3 regions of the Altererythrobacter arenosus genome follow, and region 1 is predicted to be linked to each of the others. Evidence: predicted binding sites of a transcription regulator. Region 1 holds the regulator's gene; each other region holds the start of a gene.

What was found. The regulator LexA, encoded in region 1, represses DNA repair genes until DNA is damaged. The targets are predictions, from matches to a motif close to GTTCCNCNCTTGTTCT.
Region 2: P7228_RS15660 (S24 family peptidase) is a predicted target of LexA. The motif match lies at 4,384-4,399, and genes of this name have one in related genera.
Region 3: P7228_RS13080 (putative DNA modification/repair radical SAM protein) is a predicted target of LexA. The motif match lies at 4,545-4,560, and genes of this name have one in related genera.

What each region holds. Positions count from the first base shown of each region.
Region 1 is NZ_CP121106.1:2,850,247-2,856,914, forward strand. Features, by position in the region: gene moaC (cyclic pyranopterin monophosphate synthase MoaC) at 1-168, shown strand, start outside; gene P7228_RS14195 (molybdopterin molybdotransferase MoeA) at 174-1,346, shown strand; gene lexA (transcriptional repressor LexA) at 1,452-2,141, shown strand; gene P7228_RS14205 (ComEC/Rec2 family competence protein) at 2,164-4,248, opposite strand; gene gltX (glutamate--tRNA ligase) at 4,369-5,802, shown strand; gene P7228_RS14215 (citrate synthase) at 5,833-6,668, shown strand, end outside.
Region 2 is NZ_CP121106.1:3,152,644-3,159,311, reverse strand. Features, by position in the region: gene P7228_RS15685 (efflux RND transporter permease subunit) at 1-557, opposite strand, end outside; gene P7228_RS15680 (efflux RND transporter periplasmic adaptor subunit) at 559-1,545, opposite strand; gene P7228_RS15675 (hotdog fold thioesterase) at 1,656-2,069, opposite strand; gene P7228_RS15670 (alpha/beta fold hydrolase) at 2,066-2,953, opposite strand; gene P7228_RS15665 (MarR family winged helix-turn-helix transcriptional regulator) at 3,031-3,504, shown strand; gene P7228_RS15660 (S24 family peptidase) at 3,686-4,321, opposite strand; gene P7228_RS16120 (DUF6961 family protein) at 4,625-4,756, opposite strand; gene P7228_RS15655 (hypothetical protein) at 4,866-5,075, shown strand; gene P7228_RS15650 (conjugal transfer protein TraG N-terminal domain-containing protein) at 5,080-6,668, opposite strand, start outside.
Region 3 is NZ_CP121106.1:2,626,333-2,633,000, reverse strand. Features, by position in the region: gene P7228_RS13090 (error-prone DNA polymerase) at 1-1,848, opposite strand, end outside; gene P7228_RS13085 (UdgX family uracil-DNA binding protein) at 1,850-3,301, opposite strand; gene P7228_RS13080 (putative DNA modification/repair radical SAM protein) at 3,298-4,542, opposite strand; gene P7228_RS13075 (carbonic anhydrase) at 4,798-5,523, shown strand; gene P7228_RS13070 (PilZ domain-containing protein) at 5,574-5,906, opposite strand; gene P7228_RS13065 (DUF6504 family protein) at 5,980-6,668, opposite strand, start outside.

The sequences.
Region 1 (6,668 bases):
GCCAGAACCGGGGTAGAGATGGAAGCCATGGTCGCAGCCACGGTGGCGCTTCTCACAATCTACGACATGGCCAAGGCTCTCGATAAAGGGATGGTGATCGAGGAGGTTCGCTTGCTCGAAAAGCTCGGCGGGAAGTCCGGCCATTGGCAAGCGGAGGCACGCCCTTGAGCGCCATGCTCAGCGTTGCGGAGGCGCAGGCGCGCGCCCTCGCCCTCGCACCCAAGATGCCGGTGGTGGAGCTCGATGCGGCGGCGGCCGCCGGGCGCTACCTCGCTTCAGACCTCCATGCTCGCCGCACCCAGCCGCCCGCCGACCTGTCTGCCATGGATGGCTACGCGATAGTGGGCGACGGACCCTGGACCGTGATCGGAGAAAGTCGCGCGGGCGCCCCCTTTGGCAGCGCATTGATCGATGGTCAGGCGGTGAGAATTTCGACCGGCGCGCACATGCCCGCTGGAGCCGATCGGGTGCTCATTCAGGAGAACGCCGAACGCACCGGAGATCATCTTCGCTGTACCGAGGACATGCCCGGTCGCGGCAAACACGTCCGCACTTGCGGATTCGATTTTTCCGAAGGCGATCTGGTGCTTGGTGCCGGATCTCGGATCGGCGCTGCCCAGGTGGCGCTCGCAATTACCGCCGGTCACTCCACCCTGCCCGTACATGAGGCTCCGCTGGTCGCAGTGATCGATAGTGGTGATGAACTTTCGGTGACCCCGGAAGATTGCGCTCCGCACCAGATCCCTGCCTCGAATGGCGCCATGCTAACAACCCTGCTCGCCCGGATGGGGTGCCGCGTGGAACGCATCGGGCCCGTCCCCGACGATCGCCAGGCGTTGGTCGATGCGTTTGCGAGTGCCGAAAGAGCCGATTTCGTGATCACCAGCGGCGGCGCCTCGGTCGGCGATCATGACCTCATCCGCCCTGCACTGGAGGAATGGGGCGCATCGCTCGATTTCTGGAAGGTGGCGATGAAGCCTGGCAAGCCGTTGCTCATCGCACAGCGCGAGAATCAGCTCATCTTCGGCCTTCCCGGCAACCCGGTGTCGAGCTTCGTCACCGCGTTCCTGTTCGTTCTGCCCAGCGTCAGGGCGGCCATGGGTGCGGCCGAAACTCTTCCGCGGCTGGTTACGCTGAAGGCAGGTTGCAGTCTTCCGGCCGGTGGTTCGCGGCAGGAATTCATTCGCGGGTCTTGGGACGGGCTTTCGGTGACACCGGCCGATTCGCAGGATTCCTCGGCACTGGCTGCTCTCGCTGCGAGCAATTGTCTGATTGCTCGCGGTATCGATGCTTCGCCCATATCCGCAGGTGAAGCGGTCGAATGCTACCTGTTGGAAAATGGCTGAATAGCTTGACTTGCTGAAAATCGTTTCCTAATTGTTCCACATTCGTTCACCTTATCGGTGCGCGAAATAACCGGCGACAATGGGCGACCAAGGGAGATTTTCGCCATGCTGACGGCAAAGCAGCACGAGTTGATCCGCTTCATTCAGCAGAAGCTCGAAGAGACGGGCATTTCGCCCTCTTTTGAAGAGATGAAGGATGCGCTCGACCTGAAAAGCAAGTCGGGCGTCCATCGCCTGATATCCGCTCTGGAAGAGCGCGGTTTCATTCGCCGCTTGCCCAATCGAGCGCGCGCTCTCGAGGTTATCAAGCAGCCTGAGGATGTGACGCCGGCAGCCAAGCGCCCCATGCCCGCCAATGACGCTATCACCATGGCTTTGGCCACCAAGGCGGTTGCACGCGAACCGGCCAACGACATCATCGAAGTGCCGTTGCATGGCCGGATCGCGGCCGGCGCGCCTATCGAGGCGATCGAGGGGCAGTCCTCGATGCCGGTACCTGCGGCGCTGCTTGGGCCGGGCGAGCATTACGCGCTCGAAGTTTCGGGCGACTCGATGATCGAGGCCGGAATTTTCGACGGCGACTTCGCGCTGGTGCGACGGACCGATACGGCGCGAGACGGCGAGATCGTGGTCGCACTGGTCCGCAATGAGGAAGCGACGCTCAAGTATTTGCGGCGCGAGAACGGCAAGATCCGGCTAGATCCGGCCAACGGCATGTACGATCCGCAGGTCTACGATCCGCACGAAGTGGTCGTGCAGGGCAAGCTCGCGGGGCTCTTGCGCCGCTATCACTGATCTGGCCCGTTGGCCTCAACCGCTAATCGGCGCCGCGCCACCAGCCATGTTTGCCTTGGCTCAAGGCGACGCTGGTGATCGTTCCATTCTCCAGATCGAGCGACAAACCGCCCGAGCGCTCAAGAAAGCGCGCATCGGCCTTGAGCCACTGCGGACGGCATGATGACGGCAGCCAGCGATCTGCGATAACGATATCGGCCCGCTCGCAGGCAGCGGCCAGCGCACGTTCCTCTACCCGCACGCGATTGCGCGCCATGAGTAGGGACCAGGTCTTGCCTCCCCGCTCAAGCGAGAGGACACAGAATTCGCTGGTACAACCCGCCGTCGGCCAATCCTCCAGCGGAATCGGCTCCGCTTCGACACCCGCCAACTCCATCAGGTTCTCGAGGGCGTAATCCGATCGACTGTCGCGCAGACTCAGTAAACGGCCGTCTTGCGTGGTGATCCCCACATGCCTCCCGTCGCTGGAGATCAGGACATCAGGGACCGGCGTAAGCAGAAGCAGGATCGTCGCGAAGCCCGCCGGGATCAGTCCCAAAAGCCTGGCGCGTCCGCTCCACAGTCCAATCCAGAGGCCCCCGGCGACGAACAGTGTAAAGGTGCCATCGCTCATTTGCGGCATCAGCTTCACCGCGCCCGGTTGGGAGGCGGTTACATGCGCCAACCACAAGAGCAGGTCGAGCGAATGTCCCACCAGCCACCACGCCGGCGCTCCTGCTCCAACGATGTCCAGCACAAGAGCCAGCGCGATCAGCGGCATGGACACGAAGGTAACGAGCGGAATCGCGATCACGTTGGCCAGCGCGCCGTAGACTCCGGCGCGATGGAAATGGAACAGAACGATCGGCATCAGCGCGATCTCGATCACCAATCCCGTGACAAGCAACATCACGCTGCGGCGTGCGAACCAAATAACCCTGGCTTCCTCTCGCGGCGCCAGAAAGCGCTTCACCGGAGCCGAGTTATGCAGCGCAACGATGGCGATGACCGCGGCAAAGCTCATCTGGAAGCTTGGGCCGACGATCGATTCCGGCCAGAGAATCATCACACAGACTGCGGCGACCGCCACCATTCGCAGCGAGAGCGCATCTCGACCCAATGCCACCGCGCCGAGGACCAGCAAGGCCGCGATACAGCTACGCACAGTCGGCACCTGCGATCCGGTCAGCAAGGTGTATCCAATACCGGCAAGAGCAGCGATGCCCGCAGCGGCCACCGGCAGGCGTATTCGCAACACCAGTGCTGGCCACAAGGCCAGCAACCTGATCGCCAGGACATAGGCTGCCGCGATGACCGCGCTGACATGGAGCCCGCTGATCGAGAGGAGATGCGTCAACCCTGCATCGCGCATCGCATCCTCGTCAGCCTGGCCGATGGCACCGCGATCCCCGCTGGCGAAAGCGGCCGCAATGGCGCCCTCTGGCCCGTCCAGCTGGCTCCGGACATGGCCGGACAGGCGGCGCTGAATATTCGCTAGTGCTGTGCGCTTCGGCGCAGGCTCGACGACCTCGATTGGTCCGATGACGCTCCCGGTCGCCGCGAGCCCGGCAAACCATGCCGTCCGCGCAAAGTCATAGCCGCCCGGCAACATTGGCGCTGCTGGCGGCATCAGCCGGGTCCGCAGGCGGAGAACAGCTCCCTCGGACATGCCTTCGCCAATATCCTCGGCTGGAACGTTTACGCGGATCTTTCGCGCCACACCTGCTTCGGCGTCGCGGATTGCCAGAACCAGCCTGACCCGCGACTCTGCCGGCTGGTCCTGCCGCTCAAGCACATGGCCCTGGAGCGTGATCACAGCAGGCCTTTCGATCGGCTCCGCCCCGACCATCCACGAGCGGGCCCAGATCGTCGCCATGCCGAGCGAGAAGACCAAACCGACCACAATCATCGCCCTTGGCAGAAGTTGCAGATGACCGTCGGGCCTCCCGAGCGTTGCGCCGAAGATCGCGCAGATTACTCCCGCGCCGATCCCGGCACTCCACTGCCACGGCTCGCTCAATAAGAACCAGGCGACAATCCCGAGCCCGAATGCAACCGCTATCCAGGGCCCGCGATCGAACCCCGCAAGAGCCAGAAAACGCTCGAAATGCTTCGCCACACTGGACATTTGCGCTGCGCTGCGCCAATTGCGCTGCACTGCAGCATTACCGCTATCGGCACCATCCCCCATGGGTACCATAGGCGCGTGACGTGTGGCCATGGCTTTATTGAAAGGATTGAAGGACTTATGGCAAGCAAAAGCGGAGCTCTGACCGATGGGGTCGTCACCCGCTTTGCCCCTTCGCCGACCGGGTTCCTGCACATCGGAGGCGCGCGCACCGCGTTGTTCAACTGGTTGTTCGCCCGTCACCACGGCGGCAAGACCTTGCTTCGTATCGAGGACACCGATCGCAAGCGTTCGACACAGGAAGCGATTGACGCAATCCTTGACGGTCTCGACTGGCTAGGACTCGATTTCGACGACGACACCGTTTTCCAGGCGCAACGCGCCGAGCGGCACGCCGAGGTAGCCCATAAGCTGCTTGATGCAGGTCTCGCATACAAATGCTTCGCTACGCCCGAAGAGCTCGAGGAAATGCGCGCCCAGCAGCGCGCCAACAAGCAGCCCATGCGCTATGATGGTCGTTGGCGCGATCGAGATCCAGCTGAAACTCCCGAAGGCGCTCCTTTCGTCGTGCGCATCAAGACCCCGCAGTCGGGCGAGACCACGATCGAAGACTTGGTCCAGGGCTCGGTGACAGTCCGCAACGAAGAACTCGACGATTACATCATTCTGCGCGCGGACGGCACGCCCACCTATATGCTGGCGGTCGTGGTCGACGATCACGACATGGGCGTGACCCATGTCATCCGCGGAGACGATCATCTCAACAATGCTTTCCGCCAACTGCCGATCTATCATGCAATGCAGGCGATCGAAGGTGGTTGGCCAATCCCGGCCTACGCCCATGTTCCGCTGATCCACGGAAACGACGGCGCCAAGCTCTCGAAGCGTCACGGCGCGCTTGGGGTGGAAGAATATCGTGACGAGATGGGCATCCTGCCCGAGGCGCTGTTTAACTACCTCCTGCGACTGGGCTGGGGTTATGGCGATCGTGAAGAAATCACGCGCGAAGAAGCGATCGAGCTGTTCGACATCGACGGCGTGGGGAAGAGCCCTTCCCGCTTCGATCTGAAGAAGCTTGAGCATCTCAACGGCAATTACATTCGCGAGGCAGATAACGCGCGGCTCGCGGCATTGGTGGCCCCCCGGATCGAAGCCGAGGTTGACGAAAAACTGCTCGCCAGCGCAATGCCGGTGCTCAAGACCCGCGCCCGCAATCTCAACGAGTTGGCCGAAGGCGCAGCCTTCCTGTTCCAACGTCGTCCGCTCGAAATGACCGAGAAGGCGGCTCAACTGCTCGATGATGAAGCGCGCGCCCGCCTGGGCCTCGTTTCCGACCGCCTCAAGGCCGAAAATAGCTGGACAATCGAGGCTCTCGAAGCCACTACCAAAGCAATCGCCGAGGAGCTCGAACTGGGTCTCGGCAAGCTCGCGCAGCCCATGCGTGCAGCCCTTACCGGGACGACGACCTCGCCCGGTATTTTCGATGTTCTGGTCCTTCTGGGGCGGGATGAGGCGCTGGCGCGGATCGACGCGCAAGCCGCGTCGGCAGGCTGAGCGTGGGCAATTGAATTAAGGAGAAAGACGTTGGCGGACAATCAAGCTAGGTTGGAACTGGGCGGCGAAACTTACGATCTTCCGGTACTGCAAGGCAGTGTCGGTCCTGACGTCGTCGACATCCGCAAGCTTTACGGACAGACCGGCGCCTTCACCTACGATCCCGGCTACAAGTCGACCGCTTCGTGCGAGAGCGCCCTCACCTACATCGACGGTGACGAAGGCGTGCTGCTCCATCGCGGCTATCCGATCGGCCAGTTGGCCGAACATTCCTCGTTCATGGAGGTTGCCTACCTGCTGCTAAACGGCGAGCTGCCGCTGCAGGAAGAACTCGACGACTTCACCTACACCATCAGTCGCCATACGATGCTGCACGAACAGCTTTCGGTGCTTTACCGCGGTTTCCGCCGCGACGCGCACCCGATGGCAGTGATGTGCGGCGTGGTCGGCGCGCTGTCGGCGTTCTACCACGACTCGACCGACATCTCCGATCCCGAACATCGCAAGATCTCGAGCCATCGCCTGATTGCGAAAATGCCGACCATTGCTGCCATGGCCTACAAATATGCCGTCGGTCAGCCCTTCATGTACCCCGACAATTCGCTGAGCTACACCGGCAACTTCCTCCGGATGACTTTCGGCGTCCCGGCCGAGGCTTACGAGGTAGTCCCGGAGGTCGAACGGGCGATGGACCGGATTTTCATCCTCCACGCCGACCATGAACAGAATGCGTCGACCTCAACCGTGCGCCTCGCCGGATCTTCGGGCGCCAATCCCTTCGCCTGTATCGCTGCCGGTATTGCCTGCCTGTGGGGACCGGCCCACGGCGGTGCCAACGAGGCTGCGCTCAACATGCTGCGGGAGAT
Region 2 (6,668 bases), 300 kb from region 1:
CAGATACGCATTTCCCGCTTGCGTCCGCCGACCAGCTCGACTGAACCGACGCCGGGGACGCGCTGTAAACGCTCCTTGACCTCCTCGTCTGCGAAAGCGGTCAAGTCACGAGCGGGCATGTCCCCCGACATGAGAACCGAGAGAATAGGCGCGGCATCGGGATCGACCTTTTCGATGACCGGTGATTCGGAATCGGCAGGCAGATCGGCTCCAAGCCGCGACATTTTGTCGCGCACCTCCTGCGCTTTCACATCGGCATCTTCCTCGAGTTCGAATTCGAGATTGACGATGCTCACACCCTCCGCACTGGTCGACCGCATCTGACGCAATCCCGCAATGGTATTGAGCTGTTCCTCGACAATGTCGGTAACTTCGGTCTCCACGGATGCGGGCGAGGCGCCAGGAAGCGCCGTCGTTACTGAAACGTATGGAAACTCCACCTTTGGGAAAAGGTCGACGCCGAGCCGATTGAACGAAACAAGTCCCAGCACCACGAGCGAGGCGATCAGCATCGTAGCGAAGACGGGGCGCCGGATCGATACGTCAGCGAGCCACATATCAGTCTGCATCGCTCATTTGGCGGGACTCTACTGTTTCACCGTCACGCAAAGTCGAAGGCGGATCGAGGACCAATTCATCCCCTGCGGCCAAGCCTGAAAGAATGCGCACCCGATCAAGATCGATGCTCTCGAAAGTAACTTCGCGCCCATGTGCCTTCCCGTTTTCAACAATGAAAACGTGCGCGGCAGCACTATCGCCACGGATTGCGGTTCGAGGGAGGATTATCGCCGAAACGGGTGGGACGTTGATTTCAGCGCGAGCCCCCAAACCTGAGCTGATGCGATAATTTGGATTGGCAATCGGCAGCCGCAATTCGACCATCCGGCTCTCAGGGTCGACCCGGTCGTTGATAATATAGACTATGCTATCAATCGGCTCGTCGAACCCTTCGATGTAGACGCGAGCGGGCATATTTCGCCGAAAGGCGTCAACATATTCCTGTGGCGCGTTCACGATGGCGGCGACCGTTCCGAGCTCCTGCAATTGGAGCGCTGCTGATTGACCGCCCATCGAAAAGCGGTTGTTGAGGTAGACCCCTTCATCGACCAACCGAGCGGTAACAACGCCATCGTAAGGCGCTCGCGTGATGGTATCAGATAACGCTTGCTGCGCGGTGCCGAACACTGCCTGAGCCTGCGTTTTTTGCGCTCGTGCAACGGCAAGTTCCGTTTCGACCGCATCGACCTGCGCGTTTGATACAAAACCCTTAGGTGCAAGCGCAATAACGCGCTCGTAGCGCCGTTCTGCCTCGATCGCTCGGGCGCTAGCTAGATCGACGGCGGCCTGCGCTTCGGCGACGCGCCGCTGGTAATCAGCCTGACGGATACGAAAGAGTGGTTGGCCCCGCGATACCCTGTCGCCGACCTTTACGAAAATGCGCTCAACCGGCCCCTCTGCGAGCGCTCCGATCGAACTGCTTTGCTTGGCTGCAATGGTGCCGAATGCTTTTACTGGTTCTGCGAGCAATTCGGGTTCGACGACCATTGTCTGAACTTTGCGCGGACCTGACTGCGCGTCTTGCCCCGCCTCGCTTCCGTCCACGCCACCTGAGCATGCAGCAAGAGCCAAACAGAAAGCCGTTAGGGTGGCGCGCGCTAACATATGTAGGCACCCCTGCCGCTGGCGATCAGTTTGCCGTCCGGTCCAACTATCCGGCTTTCGGCAACCGAGATTTGCCTTCCGACCTTGACCACCTGACCCGTCACAATGAGGGGCCCAGAAGTCGCCGGGCGATGATAATCAACGCGCAGGTCGGCTGTCACCTTCGCTGTCACACCTTGCGACAGCAATGTGTAGAGCCCTGTGAGGTCAATCAGCGATGCCAGCACGCCGCCATGAGCTGAACCGATCATCGGGTTCGAGATAATCTCTTCGCGCCACGGCATTTCGAGCTCAATCTGCTCGCTAGAATACGATTTTACCGTCAGACCGAGCCATTGATGAAACGGAGCAATCCGCAACAGCTCATCAAGACGTTCGCAATCGATTGGACCGTGCTCCTTGCTCATGCTGTAGTTCCTTGGGGAGAGTGATGGCGGGTCAGAAAATCGAGGATCGCTTCCGAAAAGGCGTCGTTGGCGTCTCCCACCACCATATGCGTGGCATCTGCGATGTCGGAATATTCGGTGTTCGGGACCAGGTCGCGCAAATGCGCCACCGCCTCTTCGGAAACCAGATCGCTCGATCCGCCGCGAATGAGATGCACTGGTAACGAAAGCCGACTGGCCGCATCGCTCAGCGCATCGAATTGCCGATCCTGATGAGCCGGATCGCTTCGCTTCGTGGTCATGATGTTACGGATAAAGGCCGGGTCCCAGTGCCAGTAGTAGCGGCCATCATCCTTTTTGCGCAGGTAGCGCCGCAGTCCCTCTCCAGCCCCGCGCTTGCGGCGATGCGGCATGTACCTCGCGATGATTCCCGCCGCTTCTTCAGGTGAAGAAAAGCCGGTATCGACATGCTGTTCCATGAAACCGACCACACGCATCACGCCGCCCGGCTCCATGCGCGGGGCAATGTCTACAAGGGTCAGGGAAGCGAAAGTGTCTGGCGCGAGATAACCCTCGGCGATGATCCCGGCCAGTCCCCCCAGCGAAGCACCAACGAGTGCTGGTTTGCACTCCATGCCTGATGCAATCGCTACAAGATCGGAAGCGAAGTCGCGAATATCGTATGCTCCGCTCGCAGCCCAATCGCTCTCGCCATGACCGCGCATATCAATCGCAATTGTGCGGTAGCCAGCTTCGGCCAAATCACCTGTTACGCGCTTCCACGCACGGCGCGTCTGCCCGCCGCCATGTGCGAGCAGGACGGGCATGGCGTTGTCGCCACCAATCACTTCTGCGGCAAGGGAGAGTCCTCCCGCTCCATGAATTTTGGTGGTCAAAATCTCCATATCGCAAGCCACTATATTGTAAATTGATTTACAGTAAATGACTTTATCTAAGTCGATGCTGTGTTAAGGTGCCTTGCATGGCAACAAAGCTCGACCACGATCCCGATGAAAAAGCGGCGCCATTCCTGACCGATCAAGACCGGTTGGTTTTTCTGTTGGAAGAGCTCACGCGACGATTGCGCCGTACCTTCGATTCCTCACTCGAGCAGTTTGGACTCACCCGCACCCAGTGGCGTGCGTTAGCCTATCTCTACCGGACACCCGGCATGACCCAGACCGAATTGGCCGGTCAATTGGAGCTGGAGCGGGCAAGCATCGGGCAAGCGATCGACCGGCTAGAAGAATTGGGCTTGGTCGAACGGCGCAGCGCCAAAAACGACCGCCGTGTGTGGCAGGTGCACCTGCGATCCGCTGCAATCGACTTGCTTCCGAAAATGCGAGTCGAAGCGGATCAGGTCTATGCGCGCCTGCTCACAGGAATAAAGGACGAGGACTTGGAGGCATTCAAGTCTACTTTGGCCGCAATGCAGCGCAATTTGGGCGATGCCTAAAGGGCCCAGCGGTCGCCGCGAGAGAAGGTAACTTTACCAGCTGTAGTCGACGCCAACGCCGAAGAATGGCGGTAATTCCAATTACCCATCTATATCCGCAATTGGGTCGGAGGCGGAAGGTCCGCTTTTTGCGAAACCAGCGCCGAAAGCCGACCGTCAACTAACGGCCCAAGTCCTGCCGCTACAAGGCTCGGCCAAACCAGATAACCCGGCCCACCACGTGAACTTCCGACCGATCCATGTCGTGCCAGGTAGGGTAAGCCGGATTGTCGCTGGCAATGGTGATCTGCCTACCATTTGGCTTGATAGCGATCCGCTTCACGACGAGGGTATCATCAGAACGAAGGACGTAGATCCCGTCTCGCAGTCGCGAGCCGTGATCTGAAGCATCGACCAGAACCTCGTCACCATCACTGAGAGTGGGCTCCATCGAGTCACCCTTGACGCCGACGATCGACAGGCTGGCGCTCTTGGCCGAAGTCAGGTGCCGCAGCCACCGCTCATCGAACCCGAACCGGGTGTGTGCAGTCTCACTAGCAGCTACCGCGCCAAAGCCGGCGGATGCCTCCACATCGAGTACGGGGATCTCGACCATGCCATCGGTGACCGGATTAGCCGGACCACCGAGCACTTGCTCGTCGACACCGAAGAAGCAGGCAAGCGTCTTTCGATCCTCGTCATCGAGCTTTCTTGGAGAGCCGCGCCTGATGAACTGTTGTACATAAGCGGGATTGCGGCCGAGCAGCCGCGATATCGAGGCGTAGCCATATCCGCCCTTGAGAATCAGCCGGTCGAGCTCTTCCCTGACATGTTCCATCTGTCTGTCCTTCGAATCTCAATCGTAGGAATTTTCCTAGACTCGCGGATATGATCTTACTAAGAACATAACAGGAACACAAGGGATTTGCGAGTCGGAGCGAAAGGGTCATGACCTTGCTGGAACGGATCGAAAAGCATCTGAAAGATCATCATATTTCGGCTACACGCTTCGGCAGGCGCGCAGTCGGTGATCCTCGATTCGTACTCGACCTCCGGCAAGGACGAAGGCCGCGTCGACGAACGCTAGAGCGGCTGGAAGCCTATCTGCAGTCAGTCGAGGCTGGAGATCCCAACAGTTCCATCAGGAATGGGACTTGCGCGCGGCAAGTTGCTCATAGCGACGGACCACAACCTGCCAGAGTCTTGCCCCGTTCTGCTCGCCGTCCTCGCATAGCTGATCGATCTTCGACGCAATAAATTTTCGAGTCTGCAGGCCAAGATAGCGTTCTCGCTTTCGTGATGCTTCTTGTCTATTTTATCAGCGATCTGTTGGGACGATTTAGAGGTGAGAGCGCCGATTTACCACTGAAGGAGAATGAGCGATGAGCGATCCAGACAACAATCCCACTGGTGGCAAGCAGGACTGGGAAGGTCTTCGTGAAGTCGACCGGGCCATCGCCGAGAACCGTCTCACTTCCTACACCTGGAAAAAGACTTGGGCTGACCCTTGGGGACGGCTCAAGTTGATTGCGATTTTTGCTGCATTGGCAGCTTTTGTCGTGTTCGTAATTGTGCACGACGTCATCCTTTAGCAGCCTACCATTCCTTAACATCGTCTGCCGCTTCGGCCGAGGCTCCCTTCGCATCGCGGGTCTTGCCATCGAGGTAGCCTTTCACGGTCCCGATCCGTCGATCTCCCTGTTGCTGCACCCGATCGACATCACGGGCGATGTCTTCACGTTCGCTGGACGGGGCGCTCAGGCTTCCCGGCACACCGTCAAGCCGCACTGATCCCCGGACGCTCTCGGCGCTGCTCGCCGAGGGCCGAGCGATGGACGCAGAGGCCGGCAAGACCAGGTCGCCCGAGATCTCGGCATTGAGCTGGTCCGCATAGCCTTCGACGAACCGCGCCTGAAGCTGCTGGCCCCGCACGCTCATCTGGAAGTCGATGTCGTCAAAGCGCACCGGACCGTAGTAATCCCGGTTAGCCTCGATCTCCGCCATGCCCCATTCGCGATAGGCCTGGCTGAGGTTGAGAGTGCCTGCGGCATTGGCACTCTCGTACCAACTCGCCTGGTTCTCGAGGCGGCTGGCGATCTCCTCGGCTCGGCGCGCTTCGCGGGTATAGCTCTGCGCTTCGGTGATCGACGTGGTAATCCCGGCCGAGCTGCTTGACACCAGCGCCTCCGAACTCGAACTCGTTTCGCGCAGGAAGCCTTCGCGCGTGCTCGACCAGCTGCGACTGTCCGAGATCTGGCTCAGCGCGCCCATGATGCGCGAGCGATCCTCGGAGGCGATCCCGATATCACTGTCGGTCCAACTCTGGTTGCGTCCTCCCTTAACACCTATGCTCGCCGAGCCAGCGCCTTTTTCTCCCTTCAGTCCTAGAGCGCCATCCCCGTTCAAGAACCAAGATACGGTGATGTCATCGGCCGCGCGGCGCGACAGCCCGAATTGCTGCTGAAGTGTCTTCGAGGCGTTGTCGACCTCGCTGAAGGCGCTGCCGATGCTGTCGCTCGTTGACGTGCCACTGACGCTCTCGTTCGAGCGCGAGCGGGTGTACGCATCGCGTAGCTCGCTGAAGCGGGTGACAGCCGAACTCGTCGACTGCTGGGCAAGGTTCGAGAAGGTCTCGCTCTGGCCGCGGCTCTGGCTCGCCATGGTCGCAAGCCGGCTCGAGAAGTCCTGCCCGAGTGTCGGGGTGAACGGATAGCTCGAGGTCGGCACGGTGGCGAATTCGGCTTGAGGGAAGCCGGTGGTCTGGGTGCCGTTTTCGCTTGTGGCTCGCGTCTGCGCGGCGCCGTAGCCAATGTTGGGAGCGAGGCTGGCTTGCGCAAACTGCCGCGAAAACACGTTCGAGTTCTCAAGGCTGGTATTCCCGAGCGAAACATTGCCGGTGCTCGCTTCGCGCGCCGCCTCTTCTGCCGCGTTCTGGCTCGGATTGAGGTAGCTCGTTGCCTGGCCCGATATTGCGAGCGCGCCCCTGGCGACGCCGCCTGCAAGGAACGGTATCGATGCGACGAGGTAGCCGGCCAGGATCCCGATATCGTTGTTGACGTCGGTCATGCCGGAGAAGGTCGCGAGGCTGAGCCCGCTTGCGCCGCCCGCTGCCGCCACATCGCTCGCGCCCTTGAGCATCAGGATCATGTGCAGGATGACGAACAGCGGCCCCCAAGCTGCCAGAT
Region 3 (6,668 bases), 220 kb from region 1:
ATCCTCGCGCGGGACACTCGCCAGCGTCAGCCTGCGATCGTGATGCTCCTCCAGCAGGTCGAGGCATTTCTTGATGCAGGTGAGCATGCCGAGCGCCAGCACATCGACCTTGAGGATGCCGAGCGCGTCGATGTCGTCCTTGTCCCACTCGATGAAACTGCGTTCGGGCATGGCGCCATTGCCGATCGGGACCGTCTCGGTCAGCGCGCTCTCGGTGAGGATGAACCCGCCGACATGCTGGCTGAGGTGGCGCGGCATGCCGATCATCTGTCTGGTTAGCGCGAGGACGCGCCTGAGATGCGGGTCGGTGACGTCCATCCCGGTCTCACCGACATGCTTTTCTCCGATCTCGCGCCCCCATCCGCCCCAGACGGTGCGCGCGAGCGCGCTGGTGACGTCCTCCGACAGGCCCATAGCCTTACCCACTTCGCGGATTGCCATGCGCGGACGGTAATGGATCACCGTCGCGCACAGGCCCGCGCGTTGTCGGCCGTAGCGGCGATAGATGTACTGGATCACCTCCTCGCGCCGCTCGTGCTCGAAATCGACGTCGATATCGGGCGGTTCCTTGCGCTCTTCGGAAATGAAGCGGTCGAACAGCAGCGCATGCTTGGCCGGGTCGACGCTGGTGATCTCGAGGCAGTAGCAGACCGCCGAATTGGCCGCACTGCCGCGCCCCTGGCACAGGATCGGCGGGTCGACGCTGCGCGCGTAGTCGACGATATCCTTGATGGTGAGGAAGTAACGCGCGAGGTCGAGCTTCTCGATCAGCGCCAGCTCGCGCTTGAGCGTCTGCCGCACGCTGTCAGGCAAGCCTTCCGGATAGCGCCTTGTAGCGCCCTTCCAGGTTTCGCTGTCGAGATATTGCTGCGGCGTCATGCCGTCAGGGTAAATCTCTTCGGGATATTCGTAGCGCAGCTCATCGAGGCTGAAATCGCAATTGTCCGCCACCTCGCGCGCCGCCTGGATCGCATGCGGCCAGCGCGCAAACAGGTGCACCATCTCCTGCGGCGGTTTGAGGTGACGCTCGGCATTGACGTGGAGCAGGTGCCCCGCCCGCGCGACCGTGGTCTTGTGCCGAATCGCGGTCATCACGTCCTGCAGCGGGCGCCGCTCGGGCGCATGGTAGTGGACATCATTGGTGGCGAGCAGCGCAAGACCGTTCGCGCTGGCCAGCGCATCGAGCCGGGTGATCCGCGCAATATCGTCACCGCGGTAGAGATAGCTTGCAGCGAGATAGCGGAAGGTGGGCAACCCCGCACTCAGCTGAGGAAGGACTTCCCCGAAGGTGCCCGTCGCATGTTCTGGATGCCCTCTCCCATCCAGCGTAACCACATTGCTTGCCCAAGCAGGCACGGTGAAACGCGCCTCCAGATCATCCGGCGGCAGCAGGATCAGCTGCACATCCTCGGCGTGGCGCGCGAGCATGGCGAGCGAGATGTGGCACTCGCCTTTCTCCTGCCATTCGCCGTCGAGCGTGCTCATCCGGCCCGTGCTGATCAGGCGACACAGGCGCCCATAGGCGGCGCGGTCGCGCGGGTAAGCGAGAAAGGCGAGCCCCTCGACCGTTTCGATCCGCGTGCCGATCACCGGCCTCAGCTTGAGCGTCTTCGCCTCGGTATGTACCCGCACGACGCCAGCCATCGAGTTCGCATCGGCAATCCCGATCGCGTCATAGCCCTGGGCACGCGCTGTCATCACCAGGTCGACCGCGTCGGAGGCGCCGCGCAGGAAGCTGAAACAGCTCACCAGCCCCAGTTCGACGAAGGGCGCGCGCTCAGGCGTGTCGATCAGCTCGGGATCGAGTTCCACCGTTCGGCGCGGAATGTGAAGGTCGTTCTCGGGCATTTCACCCCGCCACCTCCGCCAGCCGCGCCCTCACCGCCGCAAGGTCGGCGGCGAACAGGCGTTCCTGCTCTTCGCGCGCCGCACCATCGAGCCGCAGCAGGTAGGAGGGATGCGCGGTGATCCACAGCTCGCTCGCCCCCGAACCAGCATCGCCGAGCGGGATCGGAGCGCCGCGCACTTTCGAGATACTCACCGTCCTGCCGAGCAATCCGCGCGCCGCCGACGCACCCAGCGCGAGGATCACCCGCGGTTCGACGATTTTCCGCTCCGCCTCAAGCCACCAACGGCAGGTGTCGATCTCCTTCGCGGCGGGATTCTGGTGCAGCCGTCGCTTACCGCGCATGACATATTTGAAATGCTTCACCGCATTAGTGACATAGGCCGAGCGGCGGTCGATCCCCGCGCGTCCGAGATGGATGTCGAGCAATTGCCCGGCCGGGCCAACGAAGGGTCGCCCGGCAAGATCTTCCTGGTCGCCCGGCTGCTCGCCGACGATCATCAGCGCAGCGCGGTCGGGTCCCTCGCCCATCACCGCGTGATTATCGAGGCCGCCAATCGGGCACTTGCCACAACGATGGATCGCTTCCTCGATTGCAGCGAGCGTTTCCGGTCGCTCCTCGAATTCCAGCGCACCTCGTGCGACCATCTGTGCTTCGCGCGATTGCGCGCCCGCGATAAGCTCAGGGATGAGCGCCGCCTCGGGCATGTTCTTCCAGTATTTCTTCGGCATCTCCTTCAGCATCGCGCCAACCTTGAGTCGCGCCGGATTGAAGATCGAAGAGTAATATTTGCGCCAGAGATCCTCCATCGGATCGCCGCCGGGCGCATCACCGCGCTGCGCAGGCAGACCTTCTTCCAGCACCTCGCCATCCCAGTGCAGGCTGCCGCGCGGCGTCAGGATCGACCAGCGCATGTTGGCGAAGCGGCGGACGAAGAAGCCGGCATTGGCACGCAGGATGTGATGTTCGGGTTCGAACCAGGCGACGTAATGTTCGCCCACCTCCGCGTCCTCGCTCTCGACCAGACGAAAACGGACGAAGGCGTGCATCTTGTGGCTGTCGCGCCGCACCGCCTTGGCCAAATCCTCGACCCGTCGCACATCGGGATCGGCGCTGTCCTCCATCACCCTGGGCTTGGACTGGAGCCGCCACAGCAGGCGGTAAAGCAGCGTAAATCGCTCCGGTTCGGAATGGAGCAAGGCGCTTTTCGCCAGGCTGACAAAGCGCTTGCTCGCCCGCACCGCGCGCGCATCCGGCTCGGGCACCGGCATGCGCCGCTCGCCGTGCGCAAAGAGATCGCCATTGCCGCCCGGCTCGACCCAGGCGATCCGGTCGGGCGGGACATCGCACTGGACGAGGCTGCGCGCCCGCTCGCGCCAGAAATCGAAATCGTCCGGCTCGGGCATGCTCACCACGTAATAGGCGCCAAGCTTGACGTGCTGCAGCGCGGTCATGCCGCGAACAGTTCCAGCTGCTCTGCCTTGGGCGCGAGCAGGCTTCTGAGGTCGGTACGATCGGTGAGGAATGTCGGGCGCCAGTCGCAGGTGACGATGAAGGGGCGCACCTTGGCGATCGACAGCGTCAGCTTGGCCACATCGTCGAGCCGCAGGACACGGTGTCGCCGCGCGATCAGGATACGCTTTACCGCCGTCGTTCCCAGACCCGGCACGCGCAGCAATTGCTCCTTCGCCGCGCGGTTGACGTCGACCGGAAAACTGTCGCGAAACTTGAGCGCCCAGGCGAGCTTGGGATCGATGTCGAGCGGCAGGTTTCCATCGGCCTCTGCCGCCTGCACGATCTCGCCCGGCTTGAAGCCGTAGAAACGTATCAGCCAGTCGGACTGGTAGAGCCGGTGCTCGCGGATCAGCGGCGGGCGTTTCAAGGGCAGCACCGCACTGGCATCCGGGATGGGGCTGAAGGCGCTGTAATAGACCCGCCGCAAGCCAAAGCTCCGGTAAAGCCCGCTCGCCTTGCCGACGATATCGGAATCGGTCGCGCCATCGGCACCGACGATCATCTGGGTAGACTGGCCCGCCGGGGCGAAGCGCGGAGCGTGGCGAAAGCGCTTCCTGGCATCCTTCGCCGCGACGATATCCGTCTTGACCTTGTCCATCGCGCCTTCGATCTGCGCCGCGCTCTTGTCGGGCGCGAGGCGGGTCAGCCCGCTGGCAGTCGGCAATTCGACATTGATCGAAACACGATCGGCATAGAGCCCCGCCTGGTGGACCAGTTCAGCATCCGCTTCGGGAATGGTCTTGAGATGGATATAGCCACGAAAATCGTGTTCTTCCCGCAGGATACGGGCGGCTTCTACCAATTGCTCCATCGTGTGGTTCGAGCTTTTGACGATGCCCGATGAGAGGAACAGCCCCTCGATATAATTGCGCTTGTAGAAAGCGAGTGTGAGGTCGGCGACCTCCTGCGGCGTGAAGCGCGCGCGACGCACGTTCGAGCTCTTGCGATTGACGCAGTAGTGGCAGTCGAACACACAGTGATTGGTCAGCAGGATCTTCAAGAGCGAGATACACCGTCCGTCCGGTGCATAGGCATGGCAGATCCCCATCCCCTCGGTCGAGCCGATCCCCTTCCCCCCCAGTGAGTTCTTCTTCGCCGTTCCAGAGGATGCGCAGGAAGCATCGTATTTCGCCGCATCAGCGAGGATTTCGAGCTTCTGGAGAATGGTCTGCGACGACATATGTTCTTTATATGTTCTTTTCAGCCTTCCGCCAATATCAAATGACGTATCCGCGGGAACCTAACCGCTACAGGCACGTAATAAGGCCACGGACCGGGCCCCTCTGGCGAGCGCACTGCACTCGTGATGTCGGACGTACTCGAGGAGGCTGGCACCGAAATTCCCAAATTGGCCGGCCAGACGATTTTCGCGACTGTCGCGAGCGGGTATGGCCTGTGCCAACTCCTCCGGCATTTGCACGGTTTGGAGTGGATAATGAAATATCTTGCAATTCTCGCCACGGCTTCGCTCGCCGCAGCCCCGGCACTCGCCGCAGACAAGGACTGGAAATTCGGCGATGGACAAATGCCGGAGCGCTGGTCAACGGTGAACAGCGATTATGCCATCTGCGATGCGGGGCTCATGCAGTCGCCGGTCGACCTCGGTCAGGCCAAGGCACGTGGTGAGATCACCGTCTCGACCAATTATGGCGAAACCGGCGGCACGCTCGCGGTCAGCGACCAGAAGCTGCAGGTCGATTTCCCTGCCGGGATGCACATGCATTCGGGCGACAAGCACTTCAACCTGATCCAGGTTCACTTCCACACCCCGTCGGAACACGCCATCAACGGCAAGCGCTATCCGCTCGTGGCGCACTTCGTCCACGCAACGGACAAGGGTGAACTGGGCGTGCTCGGCGTGATGTTCGAGGAAGGCGACGCAAACCCTGCCCTGGGTGCGATCGGCAATGCGCTGTCGAGCGGCAACGGTTCTGCGCTCAATCTCGATGCGTCCGAGATGATCCCCGATGACCTGTCGGTATACCGCTACATGGGCTCGCTCACGACGCCGCCCTGCAGCGAAGGCGTCAACTGGCATGTCGCTGAAGAGGTGATGGAAGCAAGCGCGGAGCAGATCGCTGCCATGGCCGGATCGCTCGGTCCGACGGCGCGTTCGCTGCAGCCCCTCGGCAACCGCCTGTTGGTGGCACCGGTCGAATAACCGGGTTCGACATTCGATTTGAAGAGGGCGGCTTGCGAGCCGCCCTTTTTTTAGTCCGTGCGGCGCTGGGCCCTTTCGAGGCGTTTCTCGAGCCGCTGGCGGCACAGGTGATCGATAATCGCCTCGTGCAATTTTCCGTCGAAGGCGACTCCGGCAAATTGGCCGTCTACCCACACGACCTTGCCAAGCGGAGCGCGGATTCCATCGACCTTGAGCGAGATCACTTCGCCTTCCTGGGTGAAGCCGAACTTGCCCTTGATCTTGCAGCCACCTTCGGAAAGGTCGATCAACTCGACGCAGACGGGGCGCGAACGCATCCGCCCTTCGACAAGGATGTCGAGCGGCTTGCGGTCGGCAGCGCGATTGATTTCCGGTGCGTTCATAATCTTCGTTTGCCAGCAAGGTGTAAAATTTGCGTGATTTCGCAGCCCTTAGAAACAATTAATGTCGGGTCCGTTAACCAAAGAAGCCCTGTAGGAACCACGCCGGTAGCCCCCCACGACCATCGCCGATAATACCGCTGCGGTAGAGCCAATAGCGGCGCCCCTGCCTGTCTTCGATGCGGTAATAGTCACGCAAACGCACCGAGGATTTCTCCCGCCACCACTCGGGCGCGATCCGCTCCGGCCCCTCCACCCGCGCGACTTCGTGCACCTGTCCGCGCCAGCGGAAGGACTTGGGATAGCCGTCGGGCGACGCATAGAGCACCGCGATCGCCTCTGGTCGGTCGAGCAGTTTCAGCGGCCGAAAGTTAAAGGCCAATTCACCTTGTGTGGCTGGATCGGGATCGAGCGGGGCCTGCCAGCGCTGCGCCCTTTCGGGGATATGGCTGGCAAAGGGAACCGGATGCCGCACCGCCTGCTTGCCAAGCCTTACCGTGATGCGATCGACGAAACCGCTGAGCGAGGTACCATGCTCCTCGGCGGCGGCTTCGATATCGCCCTGTTCCAGGGCCAGCGGTTCGGCCCAGCTGGCGCGCAGGCGAACCGTCTCGATCCCGAAGCCGGCATCGACATCGTCGAGCTTCGCGCCAAACAGCCGCGTGATATGCGATGCATCGCGCGTTGCCGCCGAAAGTTCGAGTGCGCGCACCACCACTTCGCCATCGACCCGCCACAGCCCCAGTTCGAGTCGCCGTGCGCCCT